3 regions of the Staphylococcus condimenti genome follow, and region 2 is predicted to be linked to each of the others. Evidence: riboswitches for the same ligand, from Rfam matches in the RefSeq annotation. Region 2 holds a riboswitch; each other region holds the start of a gene.
The links. A riboswitch is a leader RNA that binds a small molecule or an ion and turns the genes downstream of it on or off. The one in region 2 is predicted to bind thiamine pyrophosphate.
Positions count from the first base shown of each region.

Region 1: it holds a riboswitch for thiamine pyrophosphate, as region 2 does, so the genes downstream of both, A4G25_RS08765 (3-oxoacyl-ACP reductase) here and A4G25_RS09835 (thiamine phosphate synthase) in region 2, are expected to answer to the same signal.
Region 3: it holds a riboswitch for thiamine pyrophosphate, as region 2 does, so the genes downstream of both, thiC (phosphomethylpyrimidine synthase ThiC) here and A4G25_RS09835 (thiamine phosphate synthase) in region 2, are expected to answer to the same signal.

Region 1 covers NZ_CP015114.1:1,777,727-1,782,024, forward strand. Annotated here, with positions in the region: gene A4G25_RS08755 (hypothetical protein) at 1-427, shown strand, start outside; gene A4G25_RS08760 (LLM class flavin-dependent oxidoreductase) at 634-1,938, opposite strand; gene A4G25_RS08765 (3-oxoacyl-ACP reductase) at 2,069-2,821, opposite strand; TPP riboswitch at 2,934-3,035, opposite strand; gene A4G25_RS08770 (hypothetical protein) at 3,181-3,378, shown strand; gene A4G25_RS13390 (SdpI family protein) at 3,410-3,832, opposite strand; gene A4G25_RS08780 (hypothetical protein) at 3,933-4,148, shown strand; gene A4G25_RS08785 (YfcC family protein) at 4,280-4,298, shown strand, end outside.
Region 2 covers NZ_CP015114.1:2,060,280-2,064,577, reverse strand. Annotated here, with positions in the region: gene A4G25_RS09840 (trypsin-like serine peptidase) at 178-1,023, opposite strand; TPP riboswitch at 1,306-1,416, shown strand; gene A4G25_RS09835 (thiamine phosphate synthase) at 1,485-2,057, shown strand; gene thiO (glycine oxidase ThiO) at 2,060-3,187, shown strand; gene thiS (sulfur carrier protein ThiS) at 3,171-3,371, shown strand; gene A4G25_RS09820 (thiazole synthase) at 3,373-4,140, shown strand; gene A4G25_RS09815 (ThiF family adenylyltransferase) at 4,137-4,298, shown strand, end outside.
Region 3 covers NZ_CP015114.1:969,218-973,515, forward strand. Annotated here, with positions in the region: gene thiC (phosphomethylpyrimidine synthase ThiC) at 1-1,558, opposite strand, end outside; TPP riboswitch at 1,742-1,840, opposite strand; gene A4G25_RS04955 (MsnO8 family LLM class oxidoreductase) at 1,946-2,938, opposite strand; gene A4G25_RS04960 (peptide ABC transporter substrate-binding protein) at 3,099-4,298, opposite strand, start outside.

The DNA.
Region 1 (4,298 bases), 280 kb from region 2:
GCTCGGTTATTGTACGAATGAATTAATTCAAATTGCTCCTGAACAAAAATATATTGAGTTCGGTATTCGAAACGTATCAAGTTATCTTGATTATATTAAAAACAGAATCACAACATTCCCTACTTTCATGGAAATGTTAATGGCAACTTATCATATTATCGCAAAGGCACGCGAAAAAGGATTTGGAGATGTAGTCGACAAGTTGATTAATGTTGACGAACTTATCGATACTATCCATACACGTGCAGATTATCAGCGTACAGGTTATTTCTACCCGGAACTTGCGATGTATTTTAAAAATCCTAAAAGAATCTTAGGTTCATTCTTTATTAAACATCATGGCTATCGTGTAAGGATAGATGATATTGAGCACTATGTTTCAGGTTACGTTCAGTATCAGCATGTATTTAAAAAAGAGAGTGAGTAGGAGAATGATTTAATACTTGTTAGTTTAAAATGTTTCGCAAATTTAGAAGATGAACTTAAAAAAGTAAGATTTATTATTTGTGATTGCAGTGATGGCTTGTCTCGAGGCATTCGCATTTTCACTATGCGAGTCTTAAGACAAGCTATTTTTTCTACAGTATTTGGTTTTGAATTGAAAAAAGCGGAACCTCTCGGATTCCGCACACTTTATACTTCTAAATGTTCTCTGAAAGTAGAACCTTTATATTCCTTACGATATAAACCGCGTTTCTGCATCTCCGGCACAATTAAATCAACAAAATCTTCAAGACTACCAGGAAGTGTTGGTGGCATTAAATTAAAACCATCTGCTACGCCTTCATTGAACCAATGCTCCATTTCATCCACAATTTCTTCTGGTGTACCAATCAATGTTAAATGACCACCGCCTGCATTCAAGTAACCTAATAATTCACGTACTGTAGGATCCGTATCCTTAATAATTTCTAATACTGTTTCATAACGTCCTACGGGTCCAGTGAAATCTTCAACTGGAGGTAAACCTGGTACTTTTTCATCTAGTTCCCACTCAGTGCAGTCTTGTTGAACGAAGAAACTTAATTGCTTTAAAGCAGTTTCAATTGGTAATTTTTCATCCAAAGCTGCTTTCTTTTCTAAAGCTTCTTCGTGCGTATGTCCTACATAGGTTACTAAACCCGGAAAAATTTTAAGACTCCGGTCAGTGTTGCCTTTCTTAGCAATCTCAGTATCCATGCGCTTTCTGAAATTTCTTGCTTGCTTAATATTCCATGAAACAGAATAAACAGCATCTGCATATTTTACTGCTAAAGCTACGCCTTGTTTTGAAGCTCCCGCTTGCATTGCGACAGGTTTGCCTTGCGGGCTGCTTGGTGTTGAAAGTGGGCCCTTAACTGCAAAATTGACACCTTTATGGTTAAAAGGCTGGATTTTTTCAGAGTCGACCAACTTATTTGATTCACGATTATGTTTAAAATCTTTTGGATGCCAGGATTCAAATGCAGCATTCATTACCTCAGCAAATTCATCAGCAATTGCGTATCTTTCATCGTGATTCGGCAACTCTGCCATACCATGATTTTTGGCTTCAAAATCGGTCATAGAAGTAACCAAATTCCAACCAACACGTCCACCAGAAATATGGTCGAGGCTTAATAATTGTCTTGCAGCTGTATAGGGATTAGAAAATGTACTTGAGATTGTTGAAACTAAACCTACATGTTCTGTTACCTGTGAAATAGCTGTCAAATTGACAATTGGATCAAACCAAAAAGCAGGCATTGTTGTATCGTCTTTAGCAGGAAAAGACTGATTATCAGCAAAAAAGACAGCATCAAATAAACCGCGTTCTGCAGTTTGTGCTAACTCTTGATAGTAAGTAATATCTCCAATGCGTTCTACGCTTGAATCAGGCATGAGCCATGCTGCTTGGTGATGGCCAGAACCAAAAATTAGAATACCGATATGCAGTTGTTTATTTTTTTGCTCGGACATTACTATTCACCTCAGATTAATTATTTTAAAAGAATGAGAAAGAGGGAGAACACGCTCTCCCTAATCATTTATTTCCTATTGAAAAACTGCTTTATTACTTAGAATAAAATGCAATTTTAAATGTACGTTTTTAATTCATTGTAAGACCGCCATCTACTGTAATGTTTTGCCCAGTAATGCCTTTAGCTGATTCAGATACTAGATAAGCAACCATGTTGGCAACATCTTGAGGTGTTGTCACTTTTTTCAACGGTGTAGTTTGTGCAATTAAGTCAAAGACTTCTGGTGTAGTTACAGCACTTGCATCTGTTGTTTTTAAAAGTCCTCCTGAAACAACATTTGCTGTAATACCATATTGTCCTAATTCAGATGCGATATTGCGCGTGAAGCCGATTAAGGCAGCTTTTGCAGTTGTATATTCATGATAAGGAACTACAGGATTCTGATAAAGATTAGTACCAATACTTACAATACTTCCGCTTTGATGTTCAATAAATTGAGGAACAACACTTTGAACCACATTAAATGCTGCTTTTAATGTGCCGTCAATTTGTTGTTGATAGTCTTCCCAACTCATATCAGGAAAGGCTTTTTGTGCTGTTGGATCAAATTTAAAACCAACAAGTGCATTGTTCACAACTGCATCAATACGGCCGAACTTCTCAGTTCCTTCTTTTACCAGCTGGTCTACTTCTTTACGGTCAGTTACATCTGCTTGCAATGCAATAGCCTGTTCATTTCCAATTTCTTTTGCAAGTTGTTCAGCAGCTTCTTTACTTTGGTTATAATCAATGATGATATTGAAACCTTGCTCAGCAAGTGTTTTGCTGATTACTTCACCTAACCCACGTGCACCGCCTGTTACGAGTACTGTTTTTGCCATATTCATCCGCTCCCTTTTTCTATAAATGAACATAAAAAAATACGCATGATTACTAGAATCAGCGTAGGCAGAGAGCAGTCTGCGGTCTGTATAAAAGCAAACCAGTGCATACTGCGGTTATCTCACACTTTCCTACGCTAGTTTCAGCTAGATCAGGTTCAAAGGGTCTGAGGAAATCCTCATCTCAGTTTAAAAAACACCCCTAGTGCGTATTATTTTGTTACTTTCAATGTAGCTTGATTTTGTAGACGTGTCAAGAAAGGGCACTATTAACATTTTAAGCGTGAAAACAAGATGGTGAAAGTGTTATGATAGAAAGGAATTCTAGCAGATAATTTTAGATGAATGGAGGGATTTGAATGTTCTGGTTAGGAATGTCATTCCCAATCTTGGCAGTAGGTTTCATTGTGATGGCTGTACGTGAAGAAAAGAAACGTAAAGCAAAGCAAAAAGAAAAAGAAGCAAAATGGGAAGCAGAAAAAGCGCATGAAAATAGCGGAACGTCAGATGAATCTACAAATCATCATTCGAATGCCGAGAAAGAAGTTAAGCATTAATTGAATATATGACAAAAGGCTAGCTGTGTTGCTAGCCTTTTTGTTTGTGATTGAAGTTGTAAAGTTTGATTTCGGTAAGGGCAATAATTAATCCAGTGCCTATTAAATAAACTAGAACTTGTATCCAAAATGATATTTGTTTATATGAGGTTATTAAATCAAACCAAATCCATATAAAACTTATTATTAAGAATATAATGTGGATTCGTTTGAAATTTTGTTGAAAATATTTTTGAGCAACAGTCCATGCTTCTGATGATTTCAACGATGATGGTGTACGATAACCGATAAGTAAATTACGTTGATTTATAACATCCTTGTCGATGAGGCGAAAGATTAAATAATTGACGATTAGAATTAATAATGTGATGCCGAATAATAACATGATGAATTCCTCTCTTATATTTATTCTAAATATAAGATAAAAAGAAAAGCAATACAATATTATATTCATTTTTTAAAGGAATATTCAATATGATAAGCTAACAATGTGAGATGAGTAATGTAAGGAGGGGGATTATATGGCTAAATCAAAACTGGAACATGAAAATGAAATGCGTCAATCTGTTTTTTGGAGAAAAGGATTTATACCAATTTACTTTATTGCAGCTTTACTTTTGTTTTTACTATTTCATTTTTATATTGGTGCTAGTCCTTCTATTTACTTGATCATGTTATTTTTAATTGGTTTAGGTATTGCTTCGATTATTTATAATAACAACAAGAAAAGTGTACATATTAAGAACAATAGAGATGAAAACAAGCTGTGAATCAACAGCTTGTTTTTTATTATGAATGCACAAAATTGTTTCTTTAATATTTACCGACTAAATCTTTAAGATTAGGTTATAATTATAAAAATAAGAAAATTCAGACATCTAAAATAAAAGGGGTTTTGTTTATGGGAGAGACAACAGAAA
Region 2 (4,298 bases):
TAGTAAGGGGTTCTTTTTGGTATTATTGGTGGTTATCGTCGTCTTTGCTGCGATGGTTCAACCAATATGCAAACCGCACAACGATGCAGCTTCTATCGTCGAAACGATAAAAGTATATATCGTTTCTAACAAAAAGCCTTTGCTATAGATTTTCAGCAAAGGCTTTTTTGAATTCTATTATTTAATATGTGTACGAACGAAGTTGCCTGTGGCACCATTCATTGCTTCGCCGCCAGCCATTTCTGCTTTGGCGTAATTTGTTGTTGAATTTGCCCATATGTTGTAGCCATACGTACGTAAACCGAAGATTTGATAATTGCCGTTGACCATTGGTGAACCTGACGCACCTGCACGGAATTTATCTTTCGTTTGTAATTCAGTACCGTTTGAAGATTTTTGGATGAAGCGGTAACTGCTCCAATGCGTCTTTGTATTGTCGCCATTTTGCCAAGGATAACCTACAGAATATAACTTCGTGTTATATTTCAGACCATTAATCTGTGAATTTGAAGCTAATTTTAATGGTGTTGCATATTTAGACATTTTTTCTTTCGTATACACCAAAGCGACATCTGCATTTGGTACTTTCACGACTTTTGTAGCATGAAAAGTATAAGGACGTTTAGATCCATCTCTTGCCATATCGAATGAAATATATTTTGGATTAGCTGCAGAACCTTTCGCATTATCAATTACATGTGCATTAGTAACGAAAGTATAGTTGCCGATGACTGTGCCCGTTCCCATACTGTCTTTTCCTAAACCTTTCCAACCATCTTTATTACTTACTCTTCCAACTGCTTTATATTTCGTATTCATTGTATTTGAAATATGATGAATGTCTAAGACACTATTTGAGATTTTTTTAGCTTTCGGATAAGCTGTTGCCTCATTATTACTTGCCATTCCATTATAGTAATAGTCCCCAGCCGCATGTGCTTCTTCTCCGCTCATACCTGAAAAAGAAAAGCCTACAATAGCACAAACTGCTGCCATTCCTACTTTAAAACTTTTAACTTTCATCTTTAATTTGCCCCTTATTATTAATTTAATAATGAATTGTGTTGCATTGAATGCTAAATACATTTTACTTTTAAAAGAAAGATAATACAATCTATTTCTGAATTTAAATTATACTGATAAACTCTCTTTACTTTACCTGTTGCTTTTTCGCCCTACTTCCTTTATGATGATTTTGTAAAGTAATGGTGATGCGGTTTAAGATTATGAAAATATTGCATTAATACCTCGCTACACGATTTGTTAGTGCACTTTCTCGCATTGCTTAACAAAGAAAAATAACAATAAGTCCACTGGAAGTGCCTGTTCATACAGGCTGAGATTCTCATAGGGATGAGAAAATTCTTGGAACCTGATCCAGTTTATACTGGCGTAGGAAAGTGGCGTATTGCACTTTTTGATGCGCTGTTTTCCTATATGGAAGCAGCGCTTTTTTTGTGGCTAAATCGAAGAAGGTATTTAATATGTATGTTGCGATAACGCCATATCGCGTATTAACCCAACAAGATTTAATACACTATATAGAAATTGAATCAGTGATTGATACATTAATTTTCAGAACACCTATGGAACCAAAAGAATTAATAAATCTCATAAAAAATTTAATGCAAGCAGGTTTTCCTAAAGACAAAATTACAATCCATACTGATACCGACACTCTACAAAAACTAGATTTGAATGCCATTCATTTTCGTGAAGGAGATGAACGTGCGTACAACTTTAAAACAGCAAACCCTGATATTTGCGTCAGTATGTCGACACATAACAGCCAAAGTGCGCAAGCAGCTGAGGCGCACAACTTGGACTATATCTTGTTCGGTCACCTTTTCCAAACAAAATCTAAACCAGGAAAAACACCAAGGACAAACTCTGAAATCGAGTCAGTATTAAATGTCAATATTCCAGTTGTTGCATTAGGTGGCATAAATGCAGACACATTAAGTCTTGTGCCAAAAGGATTTTCAGGCATTGCTGCGATTTCGTATTTCAGAGAACAGGATTTAGAGACCATTCGTTCAGCAAAGGAGGCTGAGTAAAAATGTTTGATTTAATTATAGTTGGTGCAGGCGTAATTGGAATGTCGATAGCTCGTCATTTAAAAGATAGCGGTATGCAAATTGCATTAATCGATCGTGATATTGAAGGACAGCATGCTTCTTATAAAGCAGGAGGTATGTTGGGTGCACAGAATGAATTTAAAGAAGACAGTCCTTTATTCCGACTTGCTCTAAAATCACGAGAAAAATTCAACGCTTTAAGTATAACTTTAAAAAAAGAAACTGGTATCGATATCCAGTACCAACAAAATGGACTTATCAAGATTGCGACAAATGAGAGAGACGTAGACGATTTGCATCAACAATACGAATTTTTGCATCAACATGATAACGATGTTCAATGTTTAAATAATACAGACTTAGGCGAATTGACACATTACCTGGTTAAAAGTTCTGAAGCAATGATGTATGTGCCTCATGATCATCAAATTAATGCGAATCATTATACAAAAGCCTTGCACACTTCACTGACATCAGATGATTCAGTAACGCGCTTTAATCATACAAATGTAGAAAATATAGAACGAGAAAATCATCATTATATTGTATCAATTAAAAATAAAAACAAAACGACTGAATTAAAAGCAGAAAAAGTAGTTGTAGCTGCAGGAGCTTGGGCAGGATTTTTAGCGCATGATTCTGAAATACAAGAAAGAGTCAGTGGTGTCAAAGGCGAAGTCTTATTAGTAGAAAATGACGATTTAGATTTAAAACAAACACTGTTTATGACTAACGGGTGCTATATCGTACCAAAACCGCCAAACCGTTTTTTAATCGGTGCTACTAGTTACTTTGATGATTATTCTGTTGGTGTCAGTGTTGAAGGCAAAGAGTGGTTATTGCGAGAAGCGATTGAACGTGTTCCAGAACTTGCGAGCAGCCGCGAATTAAAATATTGGTCAGGCGTACGCCCCTGGACACAAGGCGAACAACCAATTATGGATGAAACAAAACCTGGTCTTTGGGTAATCACGGGTCATTATCGTAATGGCATTTTACTGTCACCGATTATCGGAGAACTGATGGCAGAATGGTTGAAAACAGGTGAGCGACCAGAAGAATTAGCACCTTTTAAATTGGGGAGGGAATCTTATGAAGTGCATCATTAATGGCGATCCATTTACGTTTGATGAAGAACTCAGTATCCAAAACATTTTGGAATCATTAGAGTTAGATCCAAAACGTGTCATAGCAGAACATAATCAAAATTTAATTCAACGTGACGATTTCAAAGACCAAATCGTACGCGAAGATGATCGACTAGAACTATTAGAATTTGTTGGAGGCGGATAAGATGTTAAAAATAGGACCATATGAAATGGAATCAAGATTATTATTAGGAACTGGTAAATTTGATAATGAAGAAATTCAAACAAAAGCGATTGAAGCTTCTGGTACAGATGTCTTAACTTTCGCAGTACGACGCATGAATTTATATGATAAAAATTTACCGAACCCATTAGCAAACGTGAATTTAAAAGATTTTGTAACATTCCCTAACACTGCTGGTGCAAAAACAGTAGATGAAGCAATCCGTATTGCTGAAATTGCAAAGCATGCAGGTGTATGCGATATGATTAAAGTTGAAATTATTGGCGATGATGAAACGTTACTACCTGATCCAATCGCAACATACGAAGCTTGTGAAATCTTATTAGAACGTGGCTATATCGTTTGTCCATATATTGCTGAAGATGTTGTTTTAGCAAAACGTTTAGAAGAATTAGGTGTACATGCTGTGATGCCTTTAGCTTCTCCGATTGGAACTGGACGCGGTATTAATAACCCATTGAACCTTAGTTATATTGTCAAAAACGCAAATGTCCCAATCATAGTAGATGCGGGAATCGGTTCTGCAAAAGATGCTGCTGAAGCAATGGAACTCGGTGCAGACGCGGTATTATTAAATTCTGCAGTATCACGTGCAAAAGATCCGGTTAAAATGGCTGAAGCGATGAAATTAGGTATCGAAGCTGGAAGATTAAGTTATGAAGCTGGTCGTATACCAGTGAAATATACTGCACAAGCTTCTAGCCCTAGTGAAGGACTTGGCTTCCTATGATAGATAACACGCATCATTCTGAGAAAGATTCCAATCATAACATACACTCAGATGAGCGCTTCAGTCGCCAAACTCGTTATACTCCTTTCGGCAACGAGGGACAAAAAGCTCTAGAAAATGCACATATCATGGTGATGGGTGCTGGTGCGTTAGGCAGT
Region 3 (4,298 bases), 1.1 Mb from region 2:
GGTATTCACGTGCACGTTCAGGATCTAACGATAGATTAAATTGATCAATCCATCTGAATTCAAAACGAGCTTTACTAATTGCATCATCTCGTTCTGCTGCACCAGGAAGTCCTTTTGCTAAATCAGCAGCATGCGCTGCAATTTTATAAGTAATCACACCTTCTCTAACATCGTCTTTATTAGGTAATCCAAGATGTTCTTTAGGCGTAACGTAACAAAGCATTGCTGTACCATGACTCGCAATTTGAGCTGCCCCGATTGCTGAAGTAATATGGTCATACGCTGGTGCAATATCTGTTGTGAGTGGTCCTAATGTATAAAACGGTGCTTCCTTACAATAAAAATCAGCTAAATACTGATTTTCTTTAATTTTATGCATTGGAATATGTCCTGGGCCTTCTATCATTACTTGTACATCATGTTCCCAAGCAATGTCTGTTAATTCTCCTAATGTTTTCAATTCAGCAATCTGACTTTCATCATTCGCGTCATAAATAGAACCTGGTCGCAACCCATCTCCTAAAGAGACTGCAATATCATAACGATTCAAGATCTCACAAATATCACTGAAATGCTCATATAAAAAACTTTCTTCATGATGTGCAAGGCACCATTGCGCCATGATAGAACCTCCACGCGAAACAATTCCTGTTAAACGATCAACTGTTAATGGAACGTACTGTAATAAAACACCTGCATGAATGGTGAAGTAATCTACACCTTGTTCTGCTTGTTCAATCAGTGTATCTCTATAAATTTCCCAAGTCAGATCTTCAGCGACACCATTCACTTTTTCTAAAGCCTGATAAATCGGAACTGTACCGACAGGTACGGGTGAATTTCTTAATAAATATTCTCGTGTCGCATGAATATTTTTTCCTGTAGATAAATCCATGATTGTATCTGCACCCCAATGTGTTGCCCATACCAATTTTTCAATCTCTGCTTCAATAGATGAAGACACAGCAGAATTTCCGATATTCGCATTGATTTTAACTTGGAAATTTTTTCCAATAATCATTGGTTCTGACTCAGGATGATTGACATTATTAGGAATAATAGCACGTCCACGGGCAATTTCATCACGAACGTATTCAGGTTCAACACCTTCACGTAGTGCTACGAATTTCATTTCTTTTGTAATTAGACCCTGTCTTGCATAATGCATTTGTGTAACTCGCTTACCATTTTGAGCACGTTTAGGCTGATATTTAAATGGTGTTTCAACAAATTTTTTATGACCTTCTTTTTTAAATCCATTATCGATTGATTGCACTCTGCGACCTTCATAACTTTCAACATCATCACGCGAAAGAATCCACTTTGAACGTATATCTGGAATACCGCGTTGTACATCTACTTCATATTCTTCTTCATGATATGGACCTGCAGTATCATAAACCACAAAAGGTTCATTAACTTGTGTATCATATTCAGTCACAGTATCACTTAATTCGATTTCTCTAAAAGGAACACGTATATCATCTTCCTCACCTTGTTTAAAAATTCTGCGACTTGCTAGGAATCCTTTTTTCAATTCAATTTCATCTTGTTTCATTAAAAATAGCCTCCTCAAATCAATGCTAGGAGACGCATTTGCCGAAAAACACATAATAAAAATAAAAACGCATTCATTTAATTTATGAATGCGTAGAAAAGAATCTATTTTTATAACTTCGAAAAAATTATGTAACGACTAGCCTAATACAGACTATACATATTTTCGAATTCAAATTTCTCTTATCATGTTTACACGCTTCCCTACGCTAGTGCTAACTAGATCAGGTTCAAAGGGTTGATAATATATCTTTCAGCCTATACGGCACCCCTAGCAATGAATATTTAATTTACAAATTTATATTAACATTCATTATTTTAATGTTCAAGTCAAAATCTAAAATGAAATACAATTAATATCATTCGATTTTTTTAGTAGTTGCAATTTTTATTTTGAATTCACTGGTGCCAATTCTCTGACTGTATTCATTCTTAATTTATGGCTTTGAACAGGCATGTGCAGCATCCATTCATCAATTAAACCGCTTCTGTTAATCTCATTCAATGTATTTATTACTTCTTCTTTGCTACCACTGATAATTTTCATTTTTTTCTCAACTACTTCAAAACTTTTTTCTGACTCACTACGATATTCATCCACTTGTTGTTTCGTATTTAATACAATTCTGCTGCCGTCTTCAAATGTTAATTCATAATGTCTTTGTGAAAATCTGAAAGGTAGCTTTTGATTTCCATCTGCTGTAACCACAGCAGGTATCGATACGATGAATCGCCCTTTTGGATAACGTGATTTATATGCTTTTAACGCTTTTTCCAACTCTGACAAATCAGAGTTGATGAAATATGCATAGACAATACCTGTTTGTGCTTCTGCTGCTTGAATTGCGGAATGTTCACTTGTTCCTAACAAGTATACTGGCACAGGTCCGTCTGTTTCATCACGATGTGCAGTACGAATTCCTTCATATTCACTATGACCAGTATATGTTTGAGTGTTCAACTGGTTTAAAAGTGAGAACTTTTCATCAAAATGCTTTAATGGTTTTTGTAGTTCCTCTTGTAATAAATCAACAACTTTTGGGTATCCGCCGGGTGCTTTACCTACTGCTAAATCCACACGTTGATCTGATAGTTTATCCATTAAATGAAATTGTTCAATTACTTTTAAAGGATGATAGTGCTGCAACATAACGCCTCCAGAACCAATCCTCATTTGTTTTGTATGATCAAGCAAATACATAATCAATATTTCTGGAGAAGTTCCTACCACATCTTTAAGATTATGATGTTCAGATAGAAAATAACGTGTATAACCTGACTGATCTGCAAGTTGTGCTAATTCTAACGTATGATTCAAAGCTTCTGTAACAGTTTGTCCTTTATTAATTGGTGTTTGATCTAAAATACTTATCGGCAACATTATATCCACCCCAATCTATTTCTTTTCTTAAATGCTAGATTTATTTGTTTTTAAAGTCAATTTAATAGTTTTCTCTCTAAAAAAACACACAGCCGTATAGACTGTGTGCATTATTATATAAATTTCTTTTTGAAGTGAATTTCTCCCATTAAATCTCACTTTATTGATCTTTCTTTTTCTTTCCTGTTTCTCTATCGATGCTCTTATCGATATAAGCATGTTTAAGTGTAGTTTCTCCGCCAATTTCATGATATACAATACCTTTCAATTGAGGGTTACGAAGACTTGCTGCACCTTGTTGATAAATTGGTGCTACTGGCGCCTCACTTAACATAAACTCTTCAGCATCTTTTAGTTTATTGATACGTTCATCAGGCTTTTTCAATAATGATCCGTTTGCTTCTTTCAACATATTATCATATTTTTTACTGCCCCAGCCTGTGTTATTTTGGGCATTGCCTGTTGTCATAGTATCTAAATAAGTCATCGGGTCCGGATAGTCTGGTCCCCAACCTGATAGAGACATTGAATAATTCATTGTTAATTCTGCAGTTACACGTTGTTTAAACGGTAATTGTTTGATATTTACAGTTACTCCTGGCAGATTTTTCTCAATTTGTGATTTGATAAATTGTGCTGAAATTTTAGAACTTGGAGTATCTTCAGTGTTCAGTGTAAATGTAAACTGATCTTTGCCTAAAGCTTTTTTCGCTTTATCAAGATGTGCTTTTGCCTCTGATTTATTAAATTTCAATGGAGATTTTACTAAATCAGCATAATCTTTACCATCTGGAAGGATATCTGTCTTTTTAGAAGTAAAACCATCAAATGGTTTCGAGCCATCTCCTAATACATTATCAACATATGCTTTTTTATCAATTGATTGTGCAATTGCATAGCGCATATCTTTATTTTTGAATTCAGGTTGTTCTTTTTCGTTCATCTTTAAGAAGAATGTAGAAGCTTTTAAGCGTTTAAATAGTGCTGGACTATCTTTATATTTATCAACTTGTTCAGATGTAATACCAGCATTATCTACTGAACCTGTATCATATAAAGATGCACCTGCTTGTTGGTCTTTCAAAATTTTGAAATTGATTTTATCTAACTTAACAGCTTTTTTATCCCAATACTTCGGATTCTTTTTCATCAAAATTTTGTCTTCAACTTTCCAATCTGTCAGTTCAAATGGACCATTGTATACTGCTTTATCAGCTGTCGTTCCATATTGTTTGCCGTATTTTTTCGCAACTTTTTCATTTTGCGGCATATATGTACCGAATGCTAACATTTGGTTGAAGTATGGTAACGGCTTGTTCAGTTTAATCTGTACTGTATATTTGTCTAACGCTTTTGCACC